Regions from separate parts of the Aeromonas rivipollensis genome, predicted to be linked through region 2. Evidence: predicted binding sites of a transcription regulator. Region 2 holds the regulator's gene; each other region holds the start of a gene.
The links. Region 2 encodes LexA, which represses DNA repair genes until DNA is damaged. Its sites were predicted from a motif close to ANCTGTNTNNNNANACAGNT; they were not measured.
Positions count from the first base shown of each region.

Region 1: dinB (DNA polymerase IV) is a predicted target of LexA. The motif match lies at 3,274-3,293, and genes of this name have one in related genera.
Region 3: umuD (translesion error-prone DNA polymerase V autoproteolytic subunit) is a predicted target of LexA. The motif match lies at 1,654-1,673, and genes of this name have one in related genera.

Region 1 is NZ_CP149130.1:1,116,186-1,121,287, reverse strand. It holds gene WIR04_RS05235 (methyl-accepting chemotaxis protein) at 1-2,077, opposite strand, end outside; gene dinB (DNA polymerase IV) at 2,145-3,197, opposite strand; gene WIR04_RS05225 (hypothetical protein) at 3,397-3,609, shown strand; gene nqrM ((Na+)-NQR maturation NqrM) at 3,681-3,905, opposite strand; gene WIR04_RS05215 (FAD:protein FMN transferase) at 4,008-5,051, opposite strand; gene nqrF (NADH:ubiquinone reductase (Na(+)-transporting) subunit F) at 5,055-5,102, opposite strand, start outside.
Region 2 is NZ_CP149130.1:4,391,008-4,396,109, forward strand. It holds gene dinF (MATE family efflux transporter DinF) at 1-1,025, opposite strand, end outside; gene WIR04_RS20160 (SCO family protein) at 1,054-1,680, opposite strand; gene WIR04_RS20165 (hypothetical protein) at 1,895-2,104, opposite strand; gene lexA (transcriptional repressor LexA) at 2,567-3,193, opposite strand; gene plsB (glycerol-3-phosphate 1-O-acyltransferase PlsB) at 3,398-5,102, shown strand, end outside.
Region 3 is NZ_CP149130.1:1,705,104-1,710,205, reverse strand. It holds gene umuC (translesion error-prone DNA polymerase V subunit UmuC) at 1-1,219, opposite strand, end outside; gene umuD (translesion error-prone DNA polymerase V autoproteolytic subunit) at 1,216-1,638, opposite strand; gene WIR04_RS07870 (P22AR C-terminal domain-containing protein) at 2,350-2,859, shown strand; gene WIR04_RS07865 (SEL1-like repeat protein) at 3,041-4,945, shown strand.

The DNA.
Region 1 (5,102 bases), 1.3 Mb from region 2:
GTCCGTTGTCGGCAGAGGTGGCCGCCTCGGCCCTGATGTTGTGGCTCACGTCGCGGATGTTGCTGACGTTGCGGTTGATCTCGTCCGCCACCCCGCTCTGCTCCTGCGCAGCCCTGGCTATCTGCTCGTTCATCTGATGGATGGTGGCCACCGCATGGATGATCTGCTCCAGCACGCTGACCGACAGCTCCACCTTGCCGAGGGTCAGATCCGCCTGGCTGTGACCCGTCATGATCGCCTTGACCACCGCCTCTGTGCCCGACTGCAACTGGCCTATCAGGTTCTGGATCTCGACGATGGCATTCTGGGTACGACCGGCCAGGTTGCGCACCTCGTCGGCCACCACGGCGAAGCCGCGACCCTGTTCACCGGCCCGCGCCGCCTCTATGGCGGCATTGAGCGCCAGCAGGTTGGTCTGTTCGGCTATCCCCTGGATCACGATGAGGATGTCGTTGATGTTGTCGCTGTTGGCGGCCAGCCGCTCCACCACCGGTTTGGCGTCGCTGATCACCGCCATCAGCCTGGACATGGCCTGCTGGGTATCGGCAACCACGGACTTGCCCTCCTGCGCCGCCATGTCCGCCTGGTTGGCCGCGCTCACCGCCGAGCTGGCATTGCCCGCGACCTGCAGGGCGGTGGCGCTCAGCTCCTCGAACGCCGTCGCCACCAGATCCACCTCCTGATACTGGGACTGCATGCCGGCACTGGTGCGCTCGGCCCCCTGCGCCGCCAGCGCCGCGCTGGCCCGGGTACCGGCCACCGTATCGATCACCTGGCTGATGGTGGACTGCAGCTTGTCCAGGAAGTTGTTGAACCACTTCGCCAGCTCGCCGATCTCGTCATCACGGCGCAGGTCGATGCGCTGAGTCAGATCCCCCTCGCCGCTGGCGATGTCCTTGAGGCGGGCCACCACGGTGCGAATGGGGGCGACGATGCGCTGAGCCATCAGCCAGATGCAGAGCAGAGCAAGGGCCGAGATGGCCCCGCCGATCAACAGCTGGGTGGCGACGCTGCGCTGGGACTGAGTCTCGAGCTCATCCTGGAGTTGCAGGGCAGAGGCGAGCACCACGGCGCGGGGCAGCTCGATATAGATGCCCCACTGGCGATCCGTCCCGCGCATGCTGACCGGCACGAAGGTCTGCAGCAGGGCACCATCCGGGCTCCAGCGCGTGACCACCTCCCCCTTGGCGAGCCAGCCGTTGAGATCCGCCGACAGCCCCTGCTGATCCAGGGTATCCCCAAGGGCGACCTTGAACCCTTCGACCCCGGCCACCCGGCCCTCGTGACTGAGCAGCAGCACCTTGCCCTGCCCCTCATAGAGCGTCTTGTCCATCTCCTCCACCAGGTTTTGCAAGGTGGCCAGCGAGATGTCGACCCCGACCATGCCGAGCAGGGCCCCCTGATCCAGCAAGGGGGCCGTTACCGAGGTCATCAGCACCTGCCGGGTGCCCACCTCGTCCACATAGGGATCGAGCAGGCAGAGGGCACGGCTGCGAATGCTGCAGCTGTACCAGTCATTCTCCAGGCCACCGTGCCCGGACGGCTTGTCGTTGGCCAGCAGCGCCTCGTCCATCACCTCCAGGGTCACCTTGCCGTCGACTCTGGCCCAGTAGCTGGAGAAGCGCCCCTTGTCGTTGGCCCCGAGCGCGGTCGAGCCCTGATAGTTGGCGTCTTCGCCGTCGAGCTGGTTGGGTTCGAATACCGCATAGACCCCAAGCAGGTTGGCGGAGGATTCTGCCGCGTCCTGCAACTGCTGGTTCACGGCATTGCGCAGCGCCTCGGAGTGAACGAAGTTGTCGGCCGCATTCTTGCGCTGGAACAAAATGCCCTCCGCCAGCAGGGTGGCCCTGAAATAGGCCTCGTCGAGGTAGCTGGTCACTCTGGCCGCCTGGGTGGACCCCATGGCCTTCATCCAGTTTTCTGCCGCGTGCTGCCCCTCCAGGGTGGTGGAGGTGAGCACCTGCTCCTGCATACGGGCCGCATTGAAGAGGGAAGAGGCGACCAGTGCGGCGGCACTGGCCAACAGGCAACAACCGGCGATCAGGGTGATCCGTCCCTGAACAGAAAGAGAACTCATGCCACGATTTCCTAACGTCTACAGATGTGAACACTGTATCGGTTTTGGACACAAAAACTTAACTAAATCAGCTGAGATCCAGGCTCAGTTGATTGATTTCCCCGGCCCCTGGCAGGCCGACCACCAGACCGAGCAGGCGGATGGGTTTTCCTTGAGCCCGTTGCAGCCCCTCGTGCAGCAGATCGTGGAAACGGGTCGCCTGGTAGCTCCCCTTGCGATAGACGGTGGTCTGCTGAAAATCGGCAAACTTCAGCTTGATCCCCTGCCCCATCAGCGCCTCCGCAGGGCAGGCCCTGGCAAAGCGCAGCTCCAGCTCGGGAATGAGCCGGCTGAGCACCTCCCAACAGGCGGCTTCATCCAGCACGTCGCTGGCCAGGGTCGTCTCCACCCCTATGGTCTTGCGGGTCCGCTGGGCTTGCACCGGCTGCTCATCGTGCCCCCAGATGCGACCGGCGAGCATCTCCCCCAGCTTGCCGAAGCGGCTCACCAGCTCCTCGTTGCCGAGCTGGCGCGCATCCTCGCAGGAGTAGAGCCCGAGGGACTCCAGCCGCTGGGCCGTCTTGCGGCCTATGCCGGGTAGCTTGCCAAGCGGCAGCTGGCGCACGAACTCGTCCACCTCCCGGGGCCTTATCACGAACAGCCCGTCCGGCTTGCGTTGCTCGGAGGCGAGCTTGGCCAGAAACTTGTTCGGCGCCACCCCGGCCGAGGCGGTCAGCCCCAGTTCGCGGGCGATGGCGGCGCGGATCTCGGCCGCCATCAGGGTGGCGCTGCCGCCGCAGTGGGGGCTGTCCGTGACATCGAGGTAGGCCTCATCCAGTGAGAGCGGCTCCACCCTGTCGGTGTAGCGCAGGAAGATGGCCTGCAACTGGCGGGAGGTCTCCTTGTAGACGGCCATCCGGCCCGGCAGCAGCACCAGCGGCGGGCAGAGCTTCCTGGCCAGGGCGCTCGGCATGGCGGAGCGCACCCCGAAGCGGCGCGCCACATAGTTGCAGGTGGAGATGACGCCGCGCCGGTCGGCCGAGCCGCCGATGGCCAGCGGCACCTCCCGCAGGGCCGGGTTGTCCCGCATCTCCACCGCGGCGAAGAAGCAGTCCATGTCGATGTGAATGATCTTGCGCATGCCAGAGTCTGTTGAGCCGTCGGCGCCTGCCGCGTGGTTGGGTGCACCCGCCGCTGTGGTGACGAGGCGGCAACACCACTGTATGAATAACCAGTCAAGACCCCATGCTACCCCAGCCCTGTCATTTCTGCCAGCGCACGGAAGGCGACGGACGGATAGACTCTCAAGGCACCATCCACATCAGACTCAAGGAGGAGAGATGAGAGCGATCTGGCCGGGACTCTGCCTGCTGCTGTTGCCGCTGACGGGCATGACCAAGGACCATCCGACCGCCGAGTGCAGCTGGCTGTTTGAGCGCATAGAGATACTGGAGAAGGCCATCAAGCAGGGGGACGAGCTGGGCACCAGGGAGGAGCTGGCGCAGAGGAAAGCGGAATTTAGCAAGAAATCCTGCCACAAATACGATTACTGAGCGCCATGAAAACGCGAGCCGACCCAGGGTCGGCTCGCGTGGATTCGATGCCCCCGCACAGGGGCTCGCCCTCAGAGGATGCGGTTGTCCACCAGCATCTTGCGACGGGCCTCTTCCTTGGCCATCTTCTTCTTGCGATTGTCGCAGGGCTCCGGGCAGTCACACTCCTTCTCGATCCCTATGGTGCCAAGGCCGCCACAGGAGCCGGAGATGGTCTTCTTCTGGAAGATGTAGCCGATGGCCATAGCCACCACCACCACCAGAAACACCCCGAAGGTGATCAGAAAGATCTGCATGGTATTACCCCTTTACTGTTTAACCAGATACGGCTCAACGGCATCCGGCGACAAGATTCTCAGGCAGCGCCATCCCGATGAGTGATGGCGCTACCTGTACTGTTAGCCGGGCTGCTTGGCCAGGTAGGGCTTGAAGGCATCCGAGTAAGCCTCCTCGAAGCCCTCGTCCGTCTTGGTGATGACGAAGATGGCCAGACCCCGCTCCTTGGCATAGGCCAGGCTCTTCTGCGTACCCATGACGGTCAGCGCCGTGGCCAGCCCGTCTGCCGTCATGCAGGAGGGGTGGATCACTGTCACCGACACCATGCGATGGGTGATGGGCTTGCCCGTCAGCGGATCTATGGTGTGGGAGACGCGCTTGCCATCCAGCTCGTAGTAGTTGCGATAGTCCCCCGAGGTGGCGACGCCGTTGTCCCCTGGCACTATCACTTCCTGCACCGAGCCGGCATTGGCGGTCGGCTTCTCGATGGCGACACGCCAGGGATGACCCTTGCCGTTGACGCCATTGATCCGCAGCTCGCCGCCGATCTCCACCAGGTAGTTGCGCGCCCCCAGGGACTCCAGGTACTCGGCCACCTTGTCCACCCCGAAGCCCTTGGCGATGGCGGAGAGATCCACGTAGAGATCCGGGATGTCCTTTTGCAGGGTGTCGGCGTCGACCGAGGTTACCACATGCAGATTGCCGAGGCCCGTCTTCTGCCGGGTCTGGGTGATCTGCTCGTCGGATGGCACCTTGGTCGGTTTGGCATCCGGCCCAAAGCCCCACAGATTGACCAGGGGGCCCACGGTGACGTCCAGCGCCCCGCGGCTCTCGCGGCCAATGTGAATGGCCTCGGTCACCACCCGGGCCGTGTCACGGGAGACCACCAGCGGGGTATTGCCCTTGTGCTGGTTGAAGCGCGACAGCTCGGAATCCGGGCGGTAAGTGGACATCTGATCGTTGACCCGTTCCAGCAGGACATCCACCTCGGCCTGAAGCTTGGCGGCATCCGTGACGGCGGCATCCGCCACCTTGATGGAGTAGTAGGTGCCCATGGTGCTGCCGGTGATGTGGATCTCCGGCTTCGATTGGACCGATTCCTGACCGCACCCAGTCAAGAAAAAGGCTAGCCCGAAGGCTAGCCAGGTCTTTACAACACTGTGCATGGATTAACCACCAAAGTCATCCAGGAGGATGTTCTCGTCTTCAACGCCGAG
Region 2 (5,102 bases):
AGCTGCCGCCCTCCCAGGGCAAACCCCAGGGCGAAGGCGAGCGCGATCAGCAAGGCCCAGCCCAGGTTGAGGACTATGGCCTCCCGCAGCCCCTGCCTGTCCCGCCGTCCTATGGCGCGCCCCACCATGGCTTCCACCGCATAGGCGAAGCCGTCCAGCCCGTAGGAGATCAGCATCAGGAAGTTGAGCAACACCGCATTGGCGGCCACCGCCACGTCCCCCAGCCTGGCACCCTGCAGGGTCATGAAGGCGAAACAGAGCTGCAGGCAGAGGGAGCGGATGAAGATGTCCCTGTTCAGCCCGAGCAGCCGCCGCACCGCAGGCCATCGCCACCAGCGCGACCAGGCGTCCTGCCACACCTCGGCCGAGAGATGGTGCAGGCGGCGGCTCACCAGCCAGAGCCCCACCCCGAGCGAGCTGTAGTCCGCCAGCAGGGAGGCGGCTGCCACCCCCCTGACCTGCCAGCCGAGCCCCAGCACGAACCAGGCATCCAGCACCATGTTGACCAGATTGCTCAGGATCAGCAGCAACATGGGGCTGCGCGCATCCTGCATGCCCAGCAGCCAGCCCATGATGACCAGGTTGCACAGGGCCGCCGGGGCGCTCCAGATCCGCACCGAGACATAGTCTCCGGCATAGCCCTGCACCTCGGGGGATCCCCCGCTGAGCCCTATGATGGCCGGCAAGAAAGGCAGCACCAGCAGCAACAGGGCCAGCCCCAGCCCGATGGCGAGGCCGAGCGCCCGCGCCAGGGTGTCCAGCTGCCCCTCGGCGCTGGCGGCGCCCTGAGCCTGGGCGGTCAGGCCAGTGGTGGACATGCGCAGGAAGCCGAGCAGCCAGAAGAGGAGGTTGATGAGGGTCGCCCCGACCGAGACGCCCCCGAGGAACCAGGCCTGACCAAGATGACCGATCACCCAGGTATCCACCAGGCCGAGCAAGGGGGTGGTGACGTTGGAGAACACCATGGGCAGGGCCAGGGCAAACACGGCCCGGTGGCGACGAGGATCCCTCAGCCAGGACGGCATCAAACCAAGCACGATAGGCGCCGGTGACTCACTCGTCGGCCAGCCGCACTATGCGTGCGAAGTCGGAGACCATGGTCTGCATGTCCACATGAGGCACCTCACCCGGGGCCACCTTGGGACGGAACATGGCCACCAGCTTGCCTTCGGGGCTGATCAGCACGATCGAGGCCGAGTGGTCGATGAGGTAATCCTTGCGCTCGCTCTCCACGATGGAATAGACGAGGCCAAGGTTGCGCACCAGGGGGAAGAGGGCACGGTGGGGGCCGGTCACTGCCTTGAACTCCGGATGGAAGAAGGCGGTATAGCTCTTGAGGCGGGGGCTGTCATCCCGCTGGGGATCCGCCGAGACGAAGACCACCTGGCTGCTGGGCGAGACCTTCTTCAGATCCGGGTAGATGGAACGCAGATCCGCCAAGGCGGTCGGGCAGACATCGGGACAATAGGTGTAGCCTATGAACAGGAAGGTCCAGTGCCCCGCCAAGTTGGCGGCGGTGAAGGGCTTGCCATCCCCATCCGTGAGGGTGAAGGGGTTGATGTCACGCCCTACCGGATAATAATCCGCCTGCGCAGGAAGTGAGGGTTGGCTCCAGTAATAAGCCGCCATTATGCTGCCGACGAAGAGCAACAACAGCAGGGAAAAACGTGGTTTAACCATATAAAACAGAACCTTGCTAGTTCAACCAGCCGGATGGCGGGGCCAATGAGGGGCTATTGTAACCCGCCCGGCCCCGTTCCTGCCTAGTCCTGAGTCCGGATCCCGGGCAGGAAAGGGCCCCGTAGGGAGGAAACTGCAGCTATCTCCGGGCAATGGCGGGGATAAAGAAAAGCCCCACACCGGGTGGGGCTCACACACTGTTCGGGGGACGGGCTCAGGGCCGCAGTCTGCGCTGCCCCTGGGGGCGCCGGATAGTGGCGCGCAGCGGGATGACCGGGGCCGTCCAGGGGGCATCTGGCAAACCTATGTCGTGGTGGCGGCGGAACAGACGAACCAGGCGGACAATCTTGTCCTTGGGGCACCCCAGCCAGATGGTCCAGCCATCGCCCTTGTGATACACCCAGAGCGCATAAAACCACGTCATCCGACTGCCCTTGATGAATCGGGTGATGGAGGATGCGGGGGTTGCGGTTGCGGCCGGACCCGGATCCCACGGCGAGCTTGAAGCCATACCTGTCCTCCTTGCTCAACAGGCCACGCCGACCAGTGCGAATGCCATCGGGATGGCAGACCAGGCACCGTCGCGTACTGACTGTATTGAGTCGTCCTGCTGCCTGACGACTCTCCCTGTCCCGCACCGCCCCAGCCGTGATGCATCCCTGCGATCCATGCTGACCTGGCGGCACACTCAAGGTCATGGCGGTTATCCGGCCATGACACTGCGGGCCTTCTCAAAGGATATATCCGAAATGCATGATCCGTGGCGGTACTGTTTGCGGTGGATCTGGGCGGCGGCAATGGCGGGGATCGGGGAGGAAAGAACGGCGGGAAAAAACGGCACAAACGAAGGGGCCTCCCGCAGGAGGCCCCTCGGCATGTCCGATGCTTACATCCAGTCGGCGTTGCGAATGACCCCGACCGCCAGCCCTTCGATAGTGAGGTGCTGGCTGGAGAGATCCACCTCGATGGGGGAGAGATCCTCGTTCTCCGGCAGCAGCCACACCTGGCTACCCTTGCGCTGGAAGCGCTTGACGGTGACGTCTTCATCGAGACGCGCCACCACCACCTGGCCGTTGCGCACCTCCTGGGTCTTGTGCACCGCCAGCAGATCCCCGTCCATGATGCCGATGTTCTTCATGCTCATGCCCTGCACCCGCAACAGGAAGTCTGCCCGCGGATGGAACAGGGCGGGATCCACCTGATAGTGGCTCTCTATGTGCTCCTGGGCCAGGATGGGCTCGCCGGCCGCGACCTTGCCGATCAGCGGCAGGCCGTTCTCTTCTGGCGCGGCCTCCTCTTCCTCGAGCAGCAGGCGGATGCCGCGGGAGGTGCCGGGCATGATCTCGATGACCCCTTTCTTGGCCAGGGCCTTCAGATGTTCCTCGGCCGCATTGGCCGACTTGAAGCCAAGCTTCTGGGCGATCTCGGCGCGAGTCGGCGGCATGCCGGTCTCGCTCATGTTCGCCTTGATAAGCTCCAGCACTTCAGCCTGGCGGGGGGTAAGGGGTTTCATAGCATTGGCACCTGTCTTTTTATACAGCACACTGGCAGTATATACAGTGCTGTGGCCAAGGCAAGGCGTTGCTGATATTTGTCCCCGCCTTGTCGCAAAAATCCCGCACCTTCTATCCTGAAAAGGCACTCATCCTACCTCTCGGCGACAAGCCGTCGGTGATTTGCTATGCTCACGCCGCATTTTTTTGGAGAGCAGACGCACATGTCCCTTGGACAGAACATTTCCAGAGCCATCCTGCAATGGCCGGTCAGTGGCTTGGTCAATCACAAGAGCCTGCCGGAAAATCCCATCACGGAGCTCAAGCTGGATCCGGCCAGACCCATCGTCTATGCCCTGAAAACCAGCTCGATCACCGACCTGATGACCCTGCAACAGTGCTGCGAGGATCTCGGCCTGCCCGGCCCCTTCACGCCGCTGGAGCTGGGTGGACAGTTGCTGCCGCGCTACGTCTGTCTGGATCGTCCGCCTCCCCTGTTTGGCAAGCGCAACAAGCCGCTGCCCTTCCTGCAGGAGTTCCACCAGCTGCTGGACTTGCACAAGCAGGATCCCGAGCTGGATATCCAGGTGGTGCCCGTCACCCTGTTCTGGGGCCGCGCCCCCGGCCGGGAAGGGGAGGAAGCCTCCGGCTGGAACATCATCAGCAGCCTGGCCCCGAACCGGCTCAAGAAGGCGCTGATCGTGATCCTGAAAGGGCGCGAAAACCTGGTGCGCTTCTCCCCGCCGCTCTCATTGCGCTACATGGCAGACAAGCACGGTACCGACGAGGCCATCGCCCACAAGCTGGCACGGGTGGCACGTACCCACTTCAGCCGCCAGCAGCTGGCGGCCACCGGTCCCAAGCTGCCGAACCGCAACCTGCTGTTCAAGCAGTTGCTGGATTCGAGCGTGATCCAGCAGGCCATCGAAGAAGAGGCCAGACGCGAGGGCATCAGCCTGGAGAAGGCGCAGAAGCGCGCCCATGGCTACATGGACGAGATCGCCTCCAACTTCTCCTTCCGGCTGATCCGCCTCGGGGAAACTTTCCTCGGCTGGCTCTGGAACAAGCTCTACCGCGGCCTCTCGGTCAACGGTGCCGAGCAGGTGCGCCAGCTCGCCCAGGAAGGGCACGAGATAGTCTACGTCCCCTGCCATCGCAGCCACATGGACTACCTGCTGCTCTCCTACGTCATCTATCACCAGGGCATGGTGCCGCCCCACATAGCGGCAGGCATCAACCTGAACTTCTGGCCGGCGGGCCCCATCTTCCGCCACGGCGGCGCCTTCTTCATCCGCCGCACCTTCAAGGGCAACCCGCTCTACAGCACTGTGTTCCGTGAATATCTGAACCTGCTGTTTGCCAAGGGCTACTCGGTGGAGTTCTTCACCGAGGGTGGCCGTTCCCGCACCGGCCGCCTGCTGCCGCCCAAGACCGGCATGCTGGCGATGACCCTGCAAGCTATGATGCGCGGGCTGGACAGGCCGGTGACCCTGGTTCCCGTCTATCTGGGCTACGAGCATGTGATGGAGGTCAACACCTACCACAACGAGCTCAAGGGGAGCCGCAAGGAGAAAGAGAGCTTCCTGCAGGTGCTGGGCATACTGCGCAAGCTGCGCAACTATGGCCGTGGCTTCGTCAACTTCGGCGAGCCGCTGACCCTCAACAGCTACCTCGGCGAGCAGGTGCCGCACTGGAAGGAGAGCATCGGCAAGGAGGAGCGCCCGGAGTGGATGGCCTCCACCGTCAATCAGCTGGCCGAGCTCTTGATGACCCGGATCAACGATGCCGCTGCCGTCAACGGCCTGACCCTGAGTGCCCTGGCACTGCTGGCCGCCGAACGCCATGCCCTGACTCGGGACGAGCTGCAGGCACAGCTCAACACCTATCTGGATCTGCTCAAGCAGGTACCTTACAGCCCGCAGAGCACCA
Region 3 (5,102 bases), 1.9 Mb from region 2:
GCTTCATCATCCACTCCCGGGTGTCGCGGCCACGGGCCGCGAAGTAGACCTTCCCCAACCGCCCTTGGTTGATCTTGTCGATGACCTGCATCAGCGCCTCGCTGCGCGGGGATTGCTGCTGTGCGGCGAACAGGTCGCCCTGCTGCATGTTGGCGGGGGTGAAGTCGGCCAGCATGACGCCCCCTTTCTGGTATCGCTGCTCATCGCGCCAGATGCGGGGGAGGAGTTCCGGGATCAAGGCCAACAGGGCCCGTGTGTCATTAGTGGGCATGGCCAGCTTGGTGCTCACCTGGTTGCCGTAATAGGGCTCCCGATCGCTGAACGGGCTGGTGCGAATGAACAGGGTCACATGCCGGCAGCACATCCCCTCCCCCCGCAGCTTCTCGGCGGCCCGTTCCATGTAGCCGGCCAGCGCCTGGTGCATGGGGCCGATCTGGGTGATGCGCTCCCCAAACGAGCGCGAGCAGATGATCTGCTGCTTAGCCTGGGCCTCCTGTTCCAGCTCGGCGCAGGGGATCCCCCACAGCTCCTGCACCGTGCGCTCGACCACCACGCCATAGCGGCGCCGCAGGGCCTTGGGGTCAGCGGCGACCAGGTCGGCCACGGTCTTGATGCCCTGGGTCTCCAGCTTGGCCGACAGCCGCCGGCCAATGCCCCATATCTCGTCCACCGGGGTGATCGCCATGAGCCGAGCGCGCCGCCCTTCATCCCGCAGATCCACCACGCCACCGGTGGCGGGCCACTTCTTGGCGGCGTAGTTCGCCAATTTCGCGAGCGTCTTGGTGGGGCCGATGCCGACCCCCACGGTCAGCCCGGTCCACTGCTGCACCCGCTCGCGGACTTGGCGGCCATAGGCCACCAGATCGCCCGCCCAGGACTCGCTCAGTTCGATGAAGGCCTCGTCGATGCTGTAGACCTCCACCGCTGGGGCCATCCCCTCCAGAATGGTCATCACCCGGTTCGACATGTCGCCATAGAGCGCGTAGTTGCTGGAAAACCAGACCCCGCCCATGGCCTCGAAGAACTGGCGGATCTGGAAGTAAGGCCCCCCCATCTTGATGCCGAGCGCCTTCGCCTCGGCCGAACGGGCCACCACGCAGCCATCGTTGTTGGAAAGCACCACGATAGGTCGCCCCTTCAAGTCGGGGCGAAACAGTCGCTCGCAACTGGCGTAGAAGTTGTTCACGTCGACCAGGGCAACGGCGCAACGTTTGTTCATGGGCTATCCACCTGATGCACGACAAAGGCCACTACACCGAAGATTTCCAGCTCCTGCCCATCGTTGAAATGGATGGGGCGATAGGACCGGTTGCCAGGGAGCAAGGCGACGGTGGGCTCAAGCTGCAGTTTCTTCACCGTGAACTCGCCATCCACCGCGGCGACCACCACGCTGCCGTGGCGCGCCTTGCGGCTGCGGTCGACGACCAGCAGGTCGCCATCGCGGATCCCGTGGTCGACCATGCTGTCACCGGCCGCCCGCACAAAGTAGGTGGCCGCCGGGTGCGCCACGCACAACTGATTGAGGTCGATGGTCTGCTCGGTGTAGTCCTGCGCCGGCGACGGAAAGCCGCAGGCCACCGGGGAGAGAAACAGGGGCAGCTCCAGCAAGGGAGCATCTGGGGTGGGTTGAGCAAACATGTGGGCATCTCGGCTTGCTGTATAAAAACACAGTATAACAAGCAGCTCAGAGAGGATCACCGTTCGGCGTTTGGCTCCGTCGCCACATTCTTGTGCACCTGAATCAGCGCTTCATCTATCTAACATCTGTTGTTGAAATTGAGCAAAAATTATGGCACCATACGAAACTTAATTGACATTGAGTCGATGAGCTAGAGTGCATTGGCATGAAGGTGATAGCAGCATTTGCCTGACGTACGAGAACTCGTATCTAAGCGCAGAAGCATGTTTGTCCGGGAGCGATAAGCTTCCTAAAACTTTGACAATTGCCCGTAAGGGAGAAACAAAAGCAACTATTCAGAAAACACCAAATGAAGGGGAAAAGCCTATGATTCATAGACGAAAAACCAAGAATTTGCGTTGGGTCAAGAATGCTGCTGTCGCTGTTTTCATGGGGTTAGGTGCCTACCTTCAACCCAATGCACTTTAACCATAATTTCTCGCGCTAATACCTACATTTATTCCTCTGTTAAACAGACGTCCCCTTTCCTTCGTAGAACCGTTACCCTGCCGCCGGTGTTGTGCTGCTGGGCGGGGTGATTGTGGCTTACCCCGCCTTATTGGGCTGATTGGGTGTTGCTGGTCGTGCTGTGTTGCGCGATATTGCACGGGCAACCCTAGCTGACCGCTACCCAGATCGCCCCAGCCCTTGGCTATGCCAACGACGATGCCGTGAGCCGCATCTACCGCCGTAATGCGGACGAATTTACCCCCTGCATGACCGGGACGATCAATTTGACCGTCCCGGGAAATCCTATGCCGATCCCGGTTCGGATCTTCTCACTGCGCGGCGCCCATCTGATCGCCATGTTCTCCCGCACGGCGCTCGCCAAAGAGTTTCGCCTCTGGGTGCTCGATGCGCTGGACTGGGAGACCGCCGCTCACCCGCAGCCCCTCACCACCCTGACCGATGACGAGCTGCATTCACTGGCGTGGCTCTGGCGCGCCGCCGACCGGATGATGATCGCCGCCAAGGCCATCTACCCCCTGCTCGATATCGCCGAACACCGCGAAGCAGGCACCTACTACTCCATCATTCACGAATACCCAATGACCCTGGCCGCCGCCCAGCACATCCTGGCCGACAAGACCCGCCATATTCAGAGCTCCCCCCACGGCGACCGCGACTGGAACAGGTTGATCCCCCACCTGCACCGACTGCCGATGGCAAAAAGTTGGTAATTGTGAGCATCATCAGTGAAATTCTTGGGGGCCCTGGCCCCCTTTAATCGACAATTTATTAGGCATAGGGCAAGATATTAGCACTTAGAATAAGTACGTCATTTTCAATGGGTTGCGGATAAAGTTCCGCATATGAAAATCGGTGTGAGTTGATATAACAACAAAGCATGGGTAATGGAATATGGGTAAGTCTGAGCTACCAAAAGTTATCACCGCATTGAGAAAAGCCGCCGAGGGTGGAGATGCTGTGGCACAATTTCACCTGGGCGAACGATACGATTTTGGACAAGGCATTGAACAGAATGATAGCCAAGCACTTTTGTGGTATCAGAGGGCTGCTGAACAAGGCCATTCAGATGCACAGTTCAATCTGGGAGTTATGTACGAGGATGGCCAAGGGGTCACAAAAAGCGCTCACACTGCTGCCAAATGGTATTACAAAGCAGCCAAACAAGGACACGCATCTGCCCAGTTCAATATGGGGGCGATGTGCCGGAAGGGAGAAGGCGTCAAGCAAAGCGATATCAAGGCTTTCAAGTGGTATCTCAAAGCCGCCGAACAAGGGGACGCTGATGCACAATATAATTTGGGAATAATGTACTGGAAGGGAATAGGCGTAGAGCAAAGCGATATCAAGGCTTTCAAGTGGTACCTCAAAGCCGCCGAACAAGGGGATGTTAAAGCCCAGTTCATTATAGGACTTATGTACGAACAAGGCTGTGGGGTAGGACAAAGCGACAGCAAGGCTTTCGAGTATTATCGCAAAGCCGCAGAAAAAGGGGATTCTGATGCCCAATGTAATCTTGGATGGATGTACGATGAAGGCCGAGGGGTAGAACAGAGCTATAGCAAGGCGATCGAGATGTACCTCAAGGGCACCGAAGAAGGGAACGCACGGGCCCAGTGTAACATGGGGGTTATATACACTGAGGGTCGAGGGGTAGAGCAAAACTATCGCACGGCGATTGAGTGGTTTCGCAAGGCTAGCAAGGGAGGAGATGGACAGGGCACCATCAATCTTGGTCAGATGTATATGAATGGAGATGGTGTTATTCAGAGCTATGCAAAGGCACAAGCCCTTTTTCGCAAAGCTACCCGAAATACCCCACCCCAGATCCGTTTTCAAGCCATTGAACTTCAAGACCAAGCTAAGCGCCATGCACGTTCACCCCAGATAACCAACATACGGGAACGCATCCTAGCCGAGCTGAAAGTCAAAGCAGGGCTTACCATGACCCACTACACCTCGCTGCAGGTGGGCAATGCGCTGTTACTGGAGCAAAGCCCTCTACGACTGGGACATATCAATGCGCTCAATGACCCCAATGAAGGTAAGCTGCTCTGGCACTATCTTGGCCATACACCGGTTGAGAGCAAACCAGCCTTTGTCGGATGCTTTCTACCAGAGGAAGACAGCCTGAATATGTGGCGGTTTTACAGCAAAGACCATCAAAAGGAAGATGCCTGCGGCTGTGCCATTACCTTTAATACCGATAACTTCTTTGAGTTCGACCTGTTGTCAAAAAAACCAGGTGATGCCCCCCAAGATGCCAAGAATCAAGCGTTTCTAAATTCGGGAAAATCACCTCAAGAGAGCGCGGCGTTCTATCGAGTCGTGTATATCAAAGGTGAGATGGAGATTCATGGCGAAGATGAAGATGAGCCTCTCAAGCAGTTGTTCGATGAGCTAAAGACCGAGGTCAACAACTTTATGGGTACCACCCCAGATAAAGAAAAACTTCAGGACCTGTCGTGGCTGTTGGGACCATTACCCTATCTGCTCAAAGATGCGGATTATGAAGCAGAGAAAGAACACCGCGTTATCGTCACCCATCTGGAATACGGCGCCAAAGAAATTCAGATTCAAGCACCTGACTTGATAAAAAGCATCCCTCCCCGACTCTATCTGGAACTGCACCGCACCAACCACCTTGCCCCGGTCAAACATGTGACACTGGGCCCCAAGTCACCTCACCAAGAGATGATGGCCCCCTACTGGCATCATCAGTTGGCTAGCAAATACCCTGAACAACTCCAAGGCAAGCCAGATTTTTATATCAAAGCTTCCAGGTGCGCTTATCAGTGAGTTGAAAGAGCAAGGTGGAACAGTGCCATCCCACGCGCGGAGAGTGAAAGGATCTGACGGAAAGTGAAGGATCGCAATAAGGATCCGCTATCCCGCGCGCGGCCAGCGCTGGCGCGGGGAAGAATCACCCACCCCCAGTCGTTCACCCGCATGGAAA